Regions from separate parts of the Lactobacillus sp. B4026 genome, predicted to be linked through region 1. Evidence: riboswitches for the same ligand, from Rfam matches in the RefSeq annotation. Region 1 holds a riboswitch; the other holds the start of a gene.
The links. Region 1 has a riboswitch for lysine ahead of lysA (diaminopimelate decarboxylase). Riboswitches for the same ligand answer to the same signal wherever they lie in the genome.

Region 1 (6,554 bases):
ATAAGGAACTGGCTAAAACTTCCGCAGAAACAATGCTGATTAAATGCGGGTTGGGGACAGCCACAGCAGTAAATTTTAAGTCTGGGGCAAAAGCGGGCACTTCTTGATTAATGAGCTGATTGCAATTCAACTGGTCAAAAGGCAAATCCTGCTTGGCAAAGCTGACGGGGCTGATTTCAACACTAATCGCTTTGACGCTCTCTGCCCAGTCGGGTTCAACACTCACCTTGAGATCCGCTTGTTGGGTCTCAACTTTAAACGAATTTTGGTGATATTTTTCGGCTAAATAGCGCCCAACGGTCCTAAGACCATTACCGCACATGGAGGCAATCGACCCATCTGCGTTAATAACCTGCATTTTTCCAAGAACATTTTGGTGGCTGGATGAACTGACTACCAAAAGACCATCTGCTCCACCCAACAGACCCGTTTTGGCATTGGTCAATTGCTTTGCCAGCCGAACTAATTCTGCTTGTGAAAGTGCCTGCTTTAACTGTGTTTGATCGAGTAAGAAAAAAGTGTTCTGCGAACCATGAACTTTTTGCATGTAAACCATTTGTTTGAACTCCCTTGAAAATTATTTGAAAAATTGGTGGTAAATCTGGGTAACGGCGGCAGCCGCATCCTCTTTTTTAGTTCCCAGCATTATTGAAATACGGGAAGCCCCCTGATTAATCATATGAATTGCAACGTGCCTTTGGGCCAGTGGGGTAGTGATATTTTGCATGGCACCGATTTTGTTACGCATGCCTTCGCCGACAACCATGATGATGGCATAATCATCAATCCATTCTAATTGATCAGGCTGGAGAACTCGCTTAATTTCGGCACACATTTGTTGGCGCAGTTTTTCAGTAAACTGGCGTTTGTCAAAAATAACGGTTAAGTCGTCAATTCCAGATGGCATATGTTCATATGAGATATTAAACTGGTAAAATATTTTTAGTAATTTTAACGTAAAACCAGTTTCTTTATTAAGTAAATATCGATGTAAGTATAAAGCGGCAAAGTGATTGGAGCTTGCGACACCGGTAATAATATTTTTGGGATGAAAATTCTTTTCGGGAACAATTAGCGTACCCGGAAGTTCAGGGTGGTTAGTATTTTTCACGTTGATATATACCTGACCTTGAATCGCTGGAATTAGTGCCTCATCATGAAAAACCGAAAACCCGGCATAAGATAATTCCCGTAATTCTCGGTAGGTCATGATTTTGATTGGGTGCGGCTTGGTCACAATTCTTGGATCAGCAGCATAAATGGCATTAACATCAGTAAAATTCTCGTACAAGTCGGCCGCAGTTCCGCGGGCCCAAATTGCGCCGGTGATATCTGAACCACCCCGTGAAAAGGTCGCAATGCTGCCAGTTGGGGTAACACCGTAAAATCCCGGAACAACAAGAATTTCAGGTATGTCGCGCCAGCGAGAGAGATTTTGGTAGGTTTCTTCCAGAAGTTGAGCATCATTAGCGACATTGCTGACTAAAAAGCCGGCTTCTTGGGGATCGAGAAAGCGCGCCGGAAAATGTTTTTGTTGTAAAAGAAGGGCTAGCAGCTGAGCGTTGAGCTTTTCACCGTGGGCTTTAAATGCAGCCATGAGAAAATCATTGTCTGGATACGAAATTGTGGGTAAGTCGCACAATTCCTGGTGTAAAGGTGCAATTGTGTCCGGATTTAAGTCAAAAAATTGTGCAATTTCGCTATATCTAGCCCAAATTTGTTGAACGATTGCGGCACAGTCTTGGTGCTTGATCGTTTTTTTAGCATAGTCAATTAATAAGTCAGTCACCTTGGTATCCTGCTCAAATCTTTTTCCAGGTGCTGAAGTAACAATTACTTTTCTGGTTGGATCAGCATTTATAATATTAAGCACTTTTTGAAACTGTTCTCCGTTTGCCAGAGAACTACCACCAAATTTAACAACTTTCATTCTCGATCACCTGCTTGATTAAATTATTTTAAGTTTGATAGTAACGCATTTTAACATTTTAATTTTAATCTGCAACCGAAAAGGCGATTTAGCGCGTATTTAAATTGGGCAAGTGAATTATTTATGAAAAAATGTTGACATCGGCTATGATTAATAATAAGATTTTTATTAATCGAAGAGGTCGCGACCAACAAGAGTAGCTGGTGGAGTTTCTGCAAAAACTAAGAAACCAGTAAAAGGGGCGGTTGCCGAAGCGTTAATTATTGCGGTAATTAATTGGCTGGGACGTAATTTAAGAGATTACGGACTGTCGCAAGTTAATAATTTGCGGAGCGCTCGTCAAAATTGAACCAGATAATAATTAATTTTAATTTTTTGAAGGACTCTTTTGTATGCTAAGCGCACACAAAAGAGTCCTTTTTTATTCAAGAAAACGGAGGGTTACCAGATGCCAGCAGATGATTATTACGAGACTAATGATCAAGGACACTTAACGATTGGTGGAGTTGATGCACTAGATTTAGCCCGTGAATACGGCACGCCGCTTGTAGTTTACGATGTTACTCAAATTCGGCAACAGTTTCGGGCTTTGCAGCAAGCCTTTACCAAACAGCACATCGATTATGCAATCAGTTACGCTAGCAAAGCTTTTGCCACCATTGCGATGTATCAGGTGGTTAATCAAGAACACGGCCATATTGATGTCGTTTCAGGCGGTGAATTGTTTACCGCCCTTAAAGCTGGCTTTCCAAGTAGCAAAATCAGTTTTCACGGGAATAACAAAACTAGGGCAGAACTTTTAATGGCGGTGCAAAATCATGTTGGCGTAATTATTCTGGATAACTTTCATGAAATTAAACTTCTTGAGGAAGTTCTTGCTGATACTAAAAGTCATATTCAGGTCATGTTAAGAATTACTCCCGGCGTTACGGCACATACTCATGAATATGATCAGACCGGTCAAGAAGACAGTAAGTTTGGCTTTGACGTCAAATCTGGGCAAGCCGAGCAGGCTTTTTTACAAGTACAGGCTAGTGAACAGATGACTTTAATTGGTCTTCATGCACATATTGGTTCACAGATTTTAGAAACGACCGGCTTTAAGCTTGAAGTTAAAAAACTAATGCAACTTGTCCGTGAATGGGCCAAAAAATATGATTATCAGCCCCAAATCTTAAATCTTGGAGGCGGCTTTGGTATTCGTTATACCGCCCAAGACCAAGTGTTGGCTTTAGGAACTTTTGTTGAACAGATTGTGACAACTCTTCGCCAGTTAGCTGAAGAATATCAACTGAAAGTTCCAGCTGTTTGGGTTGAACCTGGTCGCTCAATCGTCGGTAGCGCGGGCTACAGTTTGTATACGATTGGCGCACGTAAAGATGTTCCCGGATTAATGCCCTATGTAGCAGTAGATGGCGGTATGGGTGACAATATTAGGCCGGCTCTTTACCAAGCTGATTATGAAGCACTTCTTGCCCGTGATCCCGCTGCTCAACCTAACGAAACAGTCCACTTGGCTGGGCGCTATTGTGAATCAGGGGACTTGTTAATCAAAAAATTGCCGCTGCCAGCGACCAAAGCAGGTGATGTAATTGCACTATTAGCAACTGGTGCTTATGGTTACAGCATGGCATCGAACTATAACCGGGTGCCTCGACCAGCTGTTGTGTTTGCAGAAAATGGTCACGCACAAGAAGTTGTTACACGTGAAACCAATGAAGATTTAGTCAGTCATGATCGTTTTTATCAAGAATAGTGAGGAATTCAAATGAAAAATATGTCAGCGACAGAAATAATTGATTTTATTGCCAATGCACCCAAGAAAACGCCAGTTAAGGTTTATGTAAAAGGTGACCTGGCAAAATTAGACTGGCCAGTAGAAGTAAGACCCTTTGTAAATGATCATGTTGGGGTGGTTTTCGGTGACTGGGCGGATTTAGTGCCGTTTTTAAGAACCAATGCGGCTAAGATCAATGATTATCAAGTAGAAAATTGTAGCCGCAATTCGGCCGTTCCCTTATTGGATTTAAAAAATGTTTCGGCCCGGATCGAACCTGGTGCGTTGATTCGCCAACAAGTAAGTATTGGTGCTAATGCGGTAATTATGATGGGAGCCGTAATCAATATTGGAGCGGAAATCGGTGAAAATGCCATGATCGACATGAATGCTGTCCTTGGTGGGCGCGCAATTATTGGCGCCAATACTCATGTTGGTGCGGGAGCGGTTATTGCTGGCGTGGTTGAACCGGCTTCTGCAAAACCGGTTAGAATCGGCCAAAACGTTTTAGTTGGCGCCAATGCCGTTGTCCTAGAAGGAGTTCAAGTTGGTGATAACGCAGTTATTGCTGCCGGAGCAGTTGTTACTGCTGATGTGCCAGCAAGTGCGGTGGTAGCTGGTGTCCCAGCTAAAATTATTAAGCAGCGGGATGAAAAAACCACAAGTAAGACCAAGATTGAACAAGATTTAAGAAAGCTGTAAGCCAATGCTAACAAATGAGCAATTAATCCAAATCCGCCGTGATTTACATCAAATACCGGAATTAGCCCTAGAAGAAAAACAAACGCAAAAGTACTTGTTACAAGTTATCCACCAATTTCGGCAAGACTATTTGGAAATTAAGACTGTGCCTGAATTGCCAACTGCTATTTTAGTCAGAGTCAAGGGAAGCAATCCCACTAAAACCATTGGCTATCGCGCTGACATTGACGGCTTACCGGTAACAGAAAAAACGGGGTTGCCTTTTTCTTCAAAACATGATGGTCAAATGCATGCCTGTGGTCATGACATCCATATGACCGTAGCCTTGGGTGTTCTTAACTATTTTAGTGAGCACCAGCCAAAAGATAATTTGCTGTTCTTTTTTCAACCAGCAGAAGAGAGCAAAAATGGGGGCAAACTTGCTTACGAGCAAGGGGTCTTCACTGGTCAGTGGCGTCCTGATGAATTTTTTGCACTTCATGTTACCCCTGACTTGCCTACTGGAACAATTGGCTGCCGCAATGGCACTTTATTTGCCGGAGCAGCAGAAGTTAACATCGATTTATACGGGCAAGATGGGCATGCAGCTTATCCTCAACGGGCAAATGACATGGTTGTGGCTGCGGCAGCTCTAATTGAGCAAGTGCAAACCGTTATTTCCCGCAGCATCGATCCAATTGCCGGTGGGGTAATCACGATTGGCAAGATTCAGGCGGGGACGATTAGAAACGCAATCGCTGGACATGCACGTTTAGAAGGAACAATTCGCGGATTAACGCAAACGATGATCGAACGCATTGAACAACGTTTACGCGAAGTAACTGCCGGTATAGGTCAAAGTTTTCAAGCAAAAGTTAAATTGGAGATTAATCAGGGTGGCTATTGGCCAGTTGAAAATGATCCGGAGATAACTGCTCAGTTGATTACCTATTTAAAAAAAGATTCTGCTGTTAATTATCAAGAAACGGAGCCAGCAATGACGGGAGAAGATTTCGGCTATTTACTAGCTAAAATTCCGGGCAGCATGTTTTGGCTAGGCGTGCAGGATGATTCACAGCTTCATTCGGCAACTTTTAGTCCGCAAGAAGAAGCTATTAAAGTCGGAATTGATGCAATTGTCGGTTTCTTTAAGCAGCACATGTAACTCTATTGAAAGGAAGAACAAGATGACGGATTTTACGCAAGCAGACTTAATGACAGCAATCATTACGCCATTTAATGAACAAGGTGAGGTTGATTATCCTGGCTTAGAAGAATTAACCGAGCATTTGCTCAAAACGGGCAGCCGGGGATTTGTCATTGGCGGCACAACTGGTGAGACAGCCACAATGACCCATGATGAAAAAATTCAGCTTTACACCAAATTTGCACAGATAGTTAATAACCGTGTGCCAGTCATCGCCGGCACGGGTAGCAATAACACGGCACAAACCGCGGAATTTACTGCAGAGGTCAGTCAAATTCCTGGAATTGATTTAGCTTTAGTGGTTGCACCTTATTACAACAAGCCTAACCAGCGTGGCATTAAGGCCCATTTTGAGGCTGTAGCCAAAAAAGCGCAAATTCCGCTAATGATTTATAACATTCCAGGCAGAACGGGAATTACGATTGCAAAAGAAACAATTGTGGAATTAGCACAAAATCCGCAAATTGCCGGTGTCAAGCAATGCACGGAACTGGAAGATTTAGAGTATATTATCGAGCACACTGTAGATGACTTTTTGGTTTATACGGGTGAGGACGTGCAGGCTTTAGCTGCCAAGACGCTTGGAGCACATGGCGTAATTTCAGTTGCCTCCCACATTTACGGCCAAGTTATGCGGCAAATGTATGATGAATTAGCTCGGGGCAATATTGCTCTCGCCGGTAAGCTGCAACGACAATTAGTGCCTAAAATGCAGGCTTTATTTATGTATCCGTCACCGTCACCGGTAAAAGCGGTCTTGAATGCACAAGGATTAGCTGCCGGGGGATGCCGGTTGCCAATCGTTACTTTAAATAAGGAAGAAAAACAACAGTTAGCCCGTCATCTAGGCTTAAAAGAAACGGCTTTGTTTAACCGCTTGCCTAAAGAATTAGGAGTGAATTAATCATGAAAAAAATTTTACTTGCTGGTGCAACAGGTTCAATGGGAAAAAAGGTTGC
Region 2 (6,554 bases), on a different contig from region 1:
CTATTAAGTGAAATACTTCAACGATACTGTAATTGCTTTTATTTCTTAAGGCTTATTTATAGTGTTCTCGGTGTTTCACTACGTGTTTTAGATGGGTGTTAGAATTAAGCTTTCGCTAAGCTAAAAATAGACTGGAAATTATTATTTCCAGTCTATTTTTCTAAGTAAAGCTAGTTATTCTGGAAGTTACTTAAGAACTTCGCTGTTTTTTCATTTTGTGGATGATTAAACAATTGGTCAGGATTGCCTTGTTCAGCAATTACACCATCACTGATAAAGAAAATCTGATCGGAAATATCACGGGCAAAAGCCATTTCATGGGTAACGATAATCATCGTTAAACCAGTAGTGGCCAAGTTTTGCATAACGCTTAAAACTTCACCGACCATTTCTGGGTCAAGTGCACTAGTTGGTTCGTCAAATAGCAAAATCTCTGGGTCCATGCTAATCGCCCGTGCAATTGCAACCCGTTGCTGCTGTCCACCTGAAAGTTGGCTAGGGCGGGCATTAATGTATTGCTCCATGCCAACTTTTTTAAGGTTTGCGAGGGCAACTTGGCGAGCCTCTTCTTTTGAACGCTTCAAAACAAGTTCTTGGCCGACCATGCAGTTAGCCAGCACATTTTTATTTTCGAATAAATCGAATTGTTGAAAGACCATGCCGACCTTGGACCGGTAAATGTTCCGATTATAGTTTGGCTCTAGGACATTTTCACCGTGAAAAATAACTTCGCCGGCGGTTGGTTCTTCTAGTAAATTGATACACCGTAAAGTAGTCGATTTACCACCACCAGAAGGTCCAATAATCGTAGCAATTTCGCCTTTATTAATATCAAGAGAGATGTCACGCAGAACTTGATGTTCACCAAAAGCCTTTTGAATGTGCTTTAAGCTTAAAATAGTTTCATTTGTTTCAGTCATTATTTATTAGCCTCCGTGTCTTTTGTTGCTCCTACTTGAACCTGATTTGCCATTAAGTTATAGTTTTTGCTACCCTGCAGGTGCTTTTCAATTAAATTGAAGATTCTGGTAGTCGTGAACGTTAACAACAGGTAAATTGCGGAAATGGTTAAGTAAGTCGGGAAGAACTTGAAGGTTTGACTGGCAACCGTTGTTCCGACAAAGAATAATTCAGAAACGGAAATGATGCTCAAAACGGAAGTATCCTTAATATTGACGATAAATTCGTTAGTAATTGATGGCAAACAGTTCTTGATTGCTTGTGGCAAAATAATGTGCCACATTCTTTGATTATGTGTCATTCCCAAAGCACTAGCTGCTTCAAACTGACCTTCGGGAGTTGAAATAATCCCACCTCGGATAATTTCGGCTAAATAGGCACCGGTATTAATCGAAACAATGACTAACGCAGCAATTGTCCGGTCAATATTAATGTGCCAGAATTGGGCTATGCCATAGTAAATTACAGCGGCCTGTACCATCATTGGCGTGCCCCTGAAGATCTCAATGTAAACGGCTAAGAGCCAATTGACAATTTTTAAGAGCCATTTCTTACCCTGGCTGGTTGGAGTTGGGATAGTTCTGATGATACCGACAAACAGGCCGATAAAGAAGCCGGCGATGGTACCCACTAAGGCTAAGAGCAGGGTCATGCCAATCCCGTTTAAAATCATGCCGCCGTATTGCTTCCACATTGAAACTAGCCACGGCTCGGACTTCCCGTTTTTACCCTTTTTCTTATCATCAGTTTTTGGCTGCTGCTTAATGGCCGTGGTCATTAACTTTGTTCGCTGGGAATTTGGAATTGTACCTAAAACGTGGTTGACTTCTTTTAGCAGCTGCTTGTTTGGCTTAGCAATTCCGATAGCAGTAGTTGAATCTTCCTTGGAAACCTTGAACCCGGCCATTTCGCTAATTGGAATCGCCTTAATGTCAGGATCAACCATCTTAAAGGAAGTTGATTCGGTATCTTCGGCAACGTAGCCATCAATCGTGCCTGAAATTAAACTTTGGCGCATTGCCGCAAAGTCGCGCATTGCCGGCTGTCTTTTAGCGCCCTTTAATTGCTTAATCAAAGCATAATGCGAAGTACCTTGTTGGGCGGTTAATTTCGCACCCTTAAAATCATTTAGTGTTTTAGCATTAGCGTATTTGCTATTAATCTTGGTGATAACAACAAAAGTGCTGTTTCTGTATGCATTGGAAAAATTAATTGCCTTGGCCCGCTCAGCCGTTGGGCTCATCCCAGCAATAATCAGGTCGGCCTTGCCACTAGTCAAAGCTGGCAGCAGTCCATCCCACTCAGTTTTGACAACTACGACTTTGCGGTGCAGCTGTTTACCAATAATTTTGGCAATCTTCACATCGTAGCCATTGGCGTACTCGTTTGACCCCTCGATCGGAACAGCACCATTAGCGTTAGTAGTTTGGGTCCAATTGTATGGTTGGTAATTGGCCTCCATAGCTACTTTGAGTTCACCGCTATTACTTTTTGCTTCAACTTGAGAAAAGTCGAAGTTGCTGCCGATAATGAAACTGAGCAGCACAGAAAGTAGAACGGTAATCCACTTATTTCTTGACTTCATTTTGAAAACCTCCGAAAATCTTGTTTCAAATAAAGCCAATACAATAAAAAGCGTAAACAAAAACCTCGTTGCTCTTCAAAACAACGAGGTTATAATTAATCATCTTTAGACAAATCATATAGCGCTCCCTGGGAATTAACCAGGACAGTCTGCAAGATATTCTCTTTGCAGCCCAACAAAAACATCAAAACGAAAATCTTTTTGTTTCGGCGACAATTCTTACGTTATCTTTCTTTGTGTTCGTTCACTCCAGATAATTTTGTAATGGTCGCGACCTCTATTGCATTGGAAATTATTTAACTTATGAAAAATAATAGGCTAAAAACAAAGGCTTGTCAATCTTTTCATTTAAAGATTATTTTATCATTATCTCATTTCCAACCATGATCTGAGCGATAGTCACGCTTTTTCATGCGGGAAACATATGGATTTCCAGCCACATAAAAGCGCAATTTTTTGTTAGCCCATTCGCGTTCCGACTGGTTGACACCAATGCGTGGACTAGTTGCGATTTTCTGGGCATTTTTGCGGTGACGATCGTTTAAGTCAATAGTAAAAGGGGAATCACTAAGAAAATGTAAATCCCATTTTTTATCATGAATACCAAATGCCTGCATCATTTTTGCCGGTCCGCTGGTTAAAGCAATGCCACTTTTACCTGAGCGGTTTAAACACATTTGTTCAATTCCCCAGATGGGTTCAATTGCTCTAATTAAAACTCCTTGCGGTTCATCTTTTTGTCTGGTTGCTACGTCAAAAAAGAAATATTGTCGCTGAGCATAAATATAGATTGTTCCACCGGGGCCATATAGTCCTTCATTTGCCGGACTACGATGACCGCCATATGAATGTGCCGCACGATCTTTAACACCCAAATAAGCTTCGGTTTCGACAATATAGCCGCCAAGTACCTGGTTATTGCTGCGATAAGTTAATGGCCGGCCGATTAAGTCAGCACTGATGGTTTCGGTTGATTGATTAGTAAAATAAGTTGTGTAATTCATTTTTTCCTAAAGTAGTACACTAATAATAATTGAGGTGAATGTAATGACAAAAATAAAGCTAGTCCGTGTATATGCTCAAGATCAGCCGGAGGGCTACCGCATTTTGGTAGACCGTTTGTGGCCAAGAGGTAAGAGTAAAAGTGTGTTGCACCTTGATTGTTGGGCAAAAGAAATTGGACCGACAACTGCTTTACGTAAATGGTTCAATCATGATGATAATAAATTTTCTGAGTTTAGGCAAAAGTACCTGGTAGAATTGGCGGAAAATCCAGCAGGGGCCGAGTTTGTTAAAACTGTTGAAAACAAGCTGCAAGAACAGGATGTTTTATTTTTATACGGGGCAAAGGACCCTCTGCATAATCAAGCTGTGATTTTAAAAGAATACGTTGAAGGGCAAATAGTTAATTTGCATTAGTAGACAATGAAGTAATAACAGCCTTGTTTTACTTAAAAAAGCCAATAAAAAAGTTAAGCCCATTAAAGCAGCTTAACTTTTTTATTTTGTAGTTTTGCCCTTAGCAAAATTTATAGCTTGCGGCCGTGCTTTTTAATCCGGATAAAGTGAAACGCAATGGTTAACAGCAAGACGCCAAAAACGATTATTGCAAAGACGGTATTAGGTAATTCATAGTGCAGAGGTGGCAATGAAACCAGCAGTTTTAGAGCGATAATCCCAATAAGAACATAAGCCATTGGCTGCAATTCTGGGATAATATCCATTAATTTGATGATAATCTCAGCTACACCTCGCATGCATAAGATTCCAATCATGCCACCAATTAAAACGACGACCGGATTACTGGAAACGGCTAAGGCTGCTAGAACCGAATCAATTGAAAAGACGATATCCATCGCTTCAATTGAAATAACTGTCCGCCAAAATAGGGATAGGAAATGTTTGCCTTTTTTTGGGCGATGACTAGCAATTTTGGCTTCTTCAGCCTTTTCTTCGGCTGCAGCTTTTTGTGGATGGTGCTGATCATAAAAATACTTAATGGCGAGGTAGAAAAGATAGAGACTACCAGCCAATTTAATTTCCCAAAAATTAATTAAGTATGTACCAATTCCAATTACAATGAAACGGAAAATGTAGGCACCCCACATGCCGTAAAATAATGATTTTTCTTGTTGCTTCTTATCTGGCAAAACCTTAGTTTGTGCTGCCAAAACAACGGCATTATCAACGGAAAGAAGACATTCCATGAGAATTAAGGTTAAAATAATTAGCCAGTCTTTACCGCTAGTTAAAACATGCAGCCAGTTATTAGCGCTAAAGAATGGGGCATACAATTTTAAAATTGCCATTTAAAAGTTCTCTTTTCTAGTTTAATCAAGTGATAGTCACGTTGCTTTGCTATTTTAGCATAAGTAAACTGTTTTACTGATTGCAAGAGCCCAAGCCAGTTAGGCTAAGACCTTATAAGGCGCTAAAAACATCAAGAGCATCGCCAATAATTGCGGATATATCATTTGCCGGGATAGCGGTTTTATTAATTGCCCAAACTTTTGCGCCTGCTTGGCGGTATGTTAGTAGTTGAGCGAATGGATAAACGACAAAGCTAGTACCGGAAATAATGACAAGATCAGAACTCTGCATGGCATTAACTGCCTGAGCTAACCGGTCGCCATTAATTGCTTCTCCGTATAAAACGATTCCAGGGCGAATAATGCCGCCACACTCTTTGTGACAAAAAGAGTCGGCATATTCCGCATAAGTAACTGATTTGTGGCATTTGGTGCAATAAATTTCGTATAAGCTACCGTGAAATTCGGTTACGTGCTTATTGCCAGCCTTTTTATCTAAGCCATCAACATTTTGGGTAATTAATTCACCTTTTTGATTACAGATTTCGGCAATTTTTTGGTGGATTTTGTTAGGCTTAGCTTCTGGAAAATACATGTTGTCCATAACGAACCGATAAAAAAATTCAGGCCGATTGTAGAGCGTGTCTGCACTTAAAATTGTCTCGGGGCTCTCACTCACGCCGTCGTAGATACCGTTTTTGGAGCGATAATCCGGAATACCAGAATGAGTTGATACGCCTGCACCAGTCAAAAAAGTGATATGCTTGGCCGCGTTAATATCTGCCTTGAGTTCAGTAAGTTGCTGTGAATCAATCATAAAATGTTTCGACCTTTCTCAAAATTATTACTATGTGATAGTTTACTACAAGATTTTTACTTTAAACCAGGTTTATTTAGTAAATAAAAATTCACACGATAGTAACTTAACGTGTGAATTTAAACATAATTACAAAATTTGCATCTGATGCTTTTGACATTGCTCAATCATTTCTTGGGGCCAAACACTTGCTTGCACTTCGCCAATGTGTGCCTTAGCAAGTAAAAGCATGCATAGACGAGATTGACCAATGCCGCCACCAATAGTATAAGGAAGTTTGCCATCTAAAAGCATCTTGTGAAATGCCAATTTTTCCCGGTCTAGGCAGTCAGCCTTTTTCAGCTGTTCGTGCAAACTTTCAGGACTGACACGAATACCCATTGAGGAGATTTCGATCTTCTGGTCGAGCGGTTCATACCAGAAAATCAAGTCACCGTTTAATTGCCAATCATCATAGTCAGGGGCCCGGCCATCATGAGGCTCACCGCTGCGTTTTAGTTTGTCACCGATTTTCATAATAAAGACAGCTTTTTCTTTTTGGGCGATTTTATCTTCACGTTCTTCGGGACTTAAATCTGGCCACGTGTCTTCTAATTCTTGGGTCGTAACGAAGTGCACCTTTTCGGGTAAACGGTAAGTTGAAGCAGGATAGCGAGCCGCACATTCTGCTTCGATTTGTTTAATTGCCGCAAAAATCTTAGTTACCGTTTCTTTTAGAGTATCTTCTGTCCGCTCTTTTTTAGCAATAATCTTTTCCCAATCCCACTGGTCAACGTAAATTGAGTGGAAATTATCGAGATCTTCGTCGCGGCGGATAGCGTTCATGTTAGTATACAAACCTTCGTGCATGCCAAAACCATATTTTTTCAGGGCCAGTCGTTTC

Region 2: it holds a riboswitch for lysine, as region 1 does, so the genes downstream of both, J3U69_RS03695 (ABC transporter substrate-binding protein/permease) here and lysA (diaminopimelate decarboxylase) in region 1, are expected to answer to the same signal.

Annotation. Positions count from the first base shown of each region.
Region 1 covers NZ_JAFNPD010000004.1:40,414-46,967, forward strand. The annotation lists gene dapF (diaminopimelate epimerase) at 1-556, opposite strand, end outside; gene J3U69_RS04890 (aspartate kinase) at 578-1,930, opposite strand; lysine riboswitch at 2,098-2,275, shown strand; gene lysA (diaminopimelate decarboxylase) at 2,379-3,686, shown strand; gene dapD (2,3,4,5-tetrahydropyridine-2,6-dicarboxylate N-acetyltransferase) at 3,699-4,409, shown strand; gene J3U69_RS04905 (N-acetyldiaminopimelate deacetylase) at 4,414-5,553, shown strand; gene dapA (4-hydroxy-tetrahydrodipicolinate synthase) at 5,576-6,499, shown strand; gene dapB (4-hydroxy-tetrahydrodipicolinate reductase) at 6,499-6,554, shown strand, end outside.
Region 2 covers NZ_JAFNPD010000003.1:81,187-87,740, forward strand. The annotation lists gene J3U69_RS03690 (amino acid ABC transporter ATP-binding protein) at 171-920, opposite strand; gene J3U69_RS03695 (ABC transporter substrate-binding protein/permease) at 920-2,545, opposite strand; lysine riboswitch at 2,657-2,833, opposite strand; gene J3U69_RS03700 (DNA-3-methyladenine glycosylase) at 2,917-3,549, opposite strand; gene J3U69_RS03705 (DUF488 domain-containing protein) at 3,593-3,964, shown strand; gene J3U69_RS03710 (TerC family protein) at 4,075-4,854, opposite strand; gene J3U69_RS03715 (NAD-dependent protein deacylase) at 4,967-5,671, opposite strand; gene asnA (aspartate--ammonia ligase) at 5,801-6,554, opposite strand, start outside.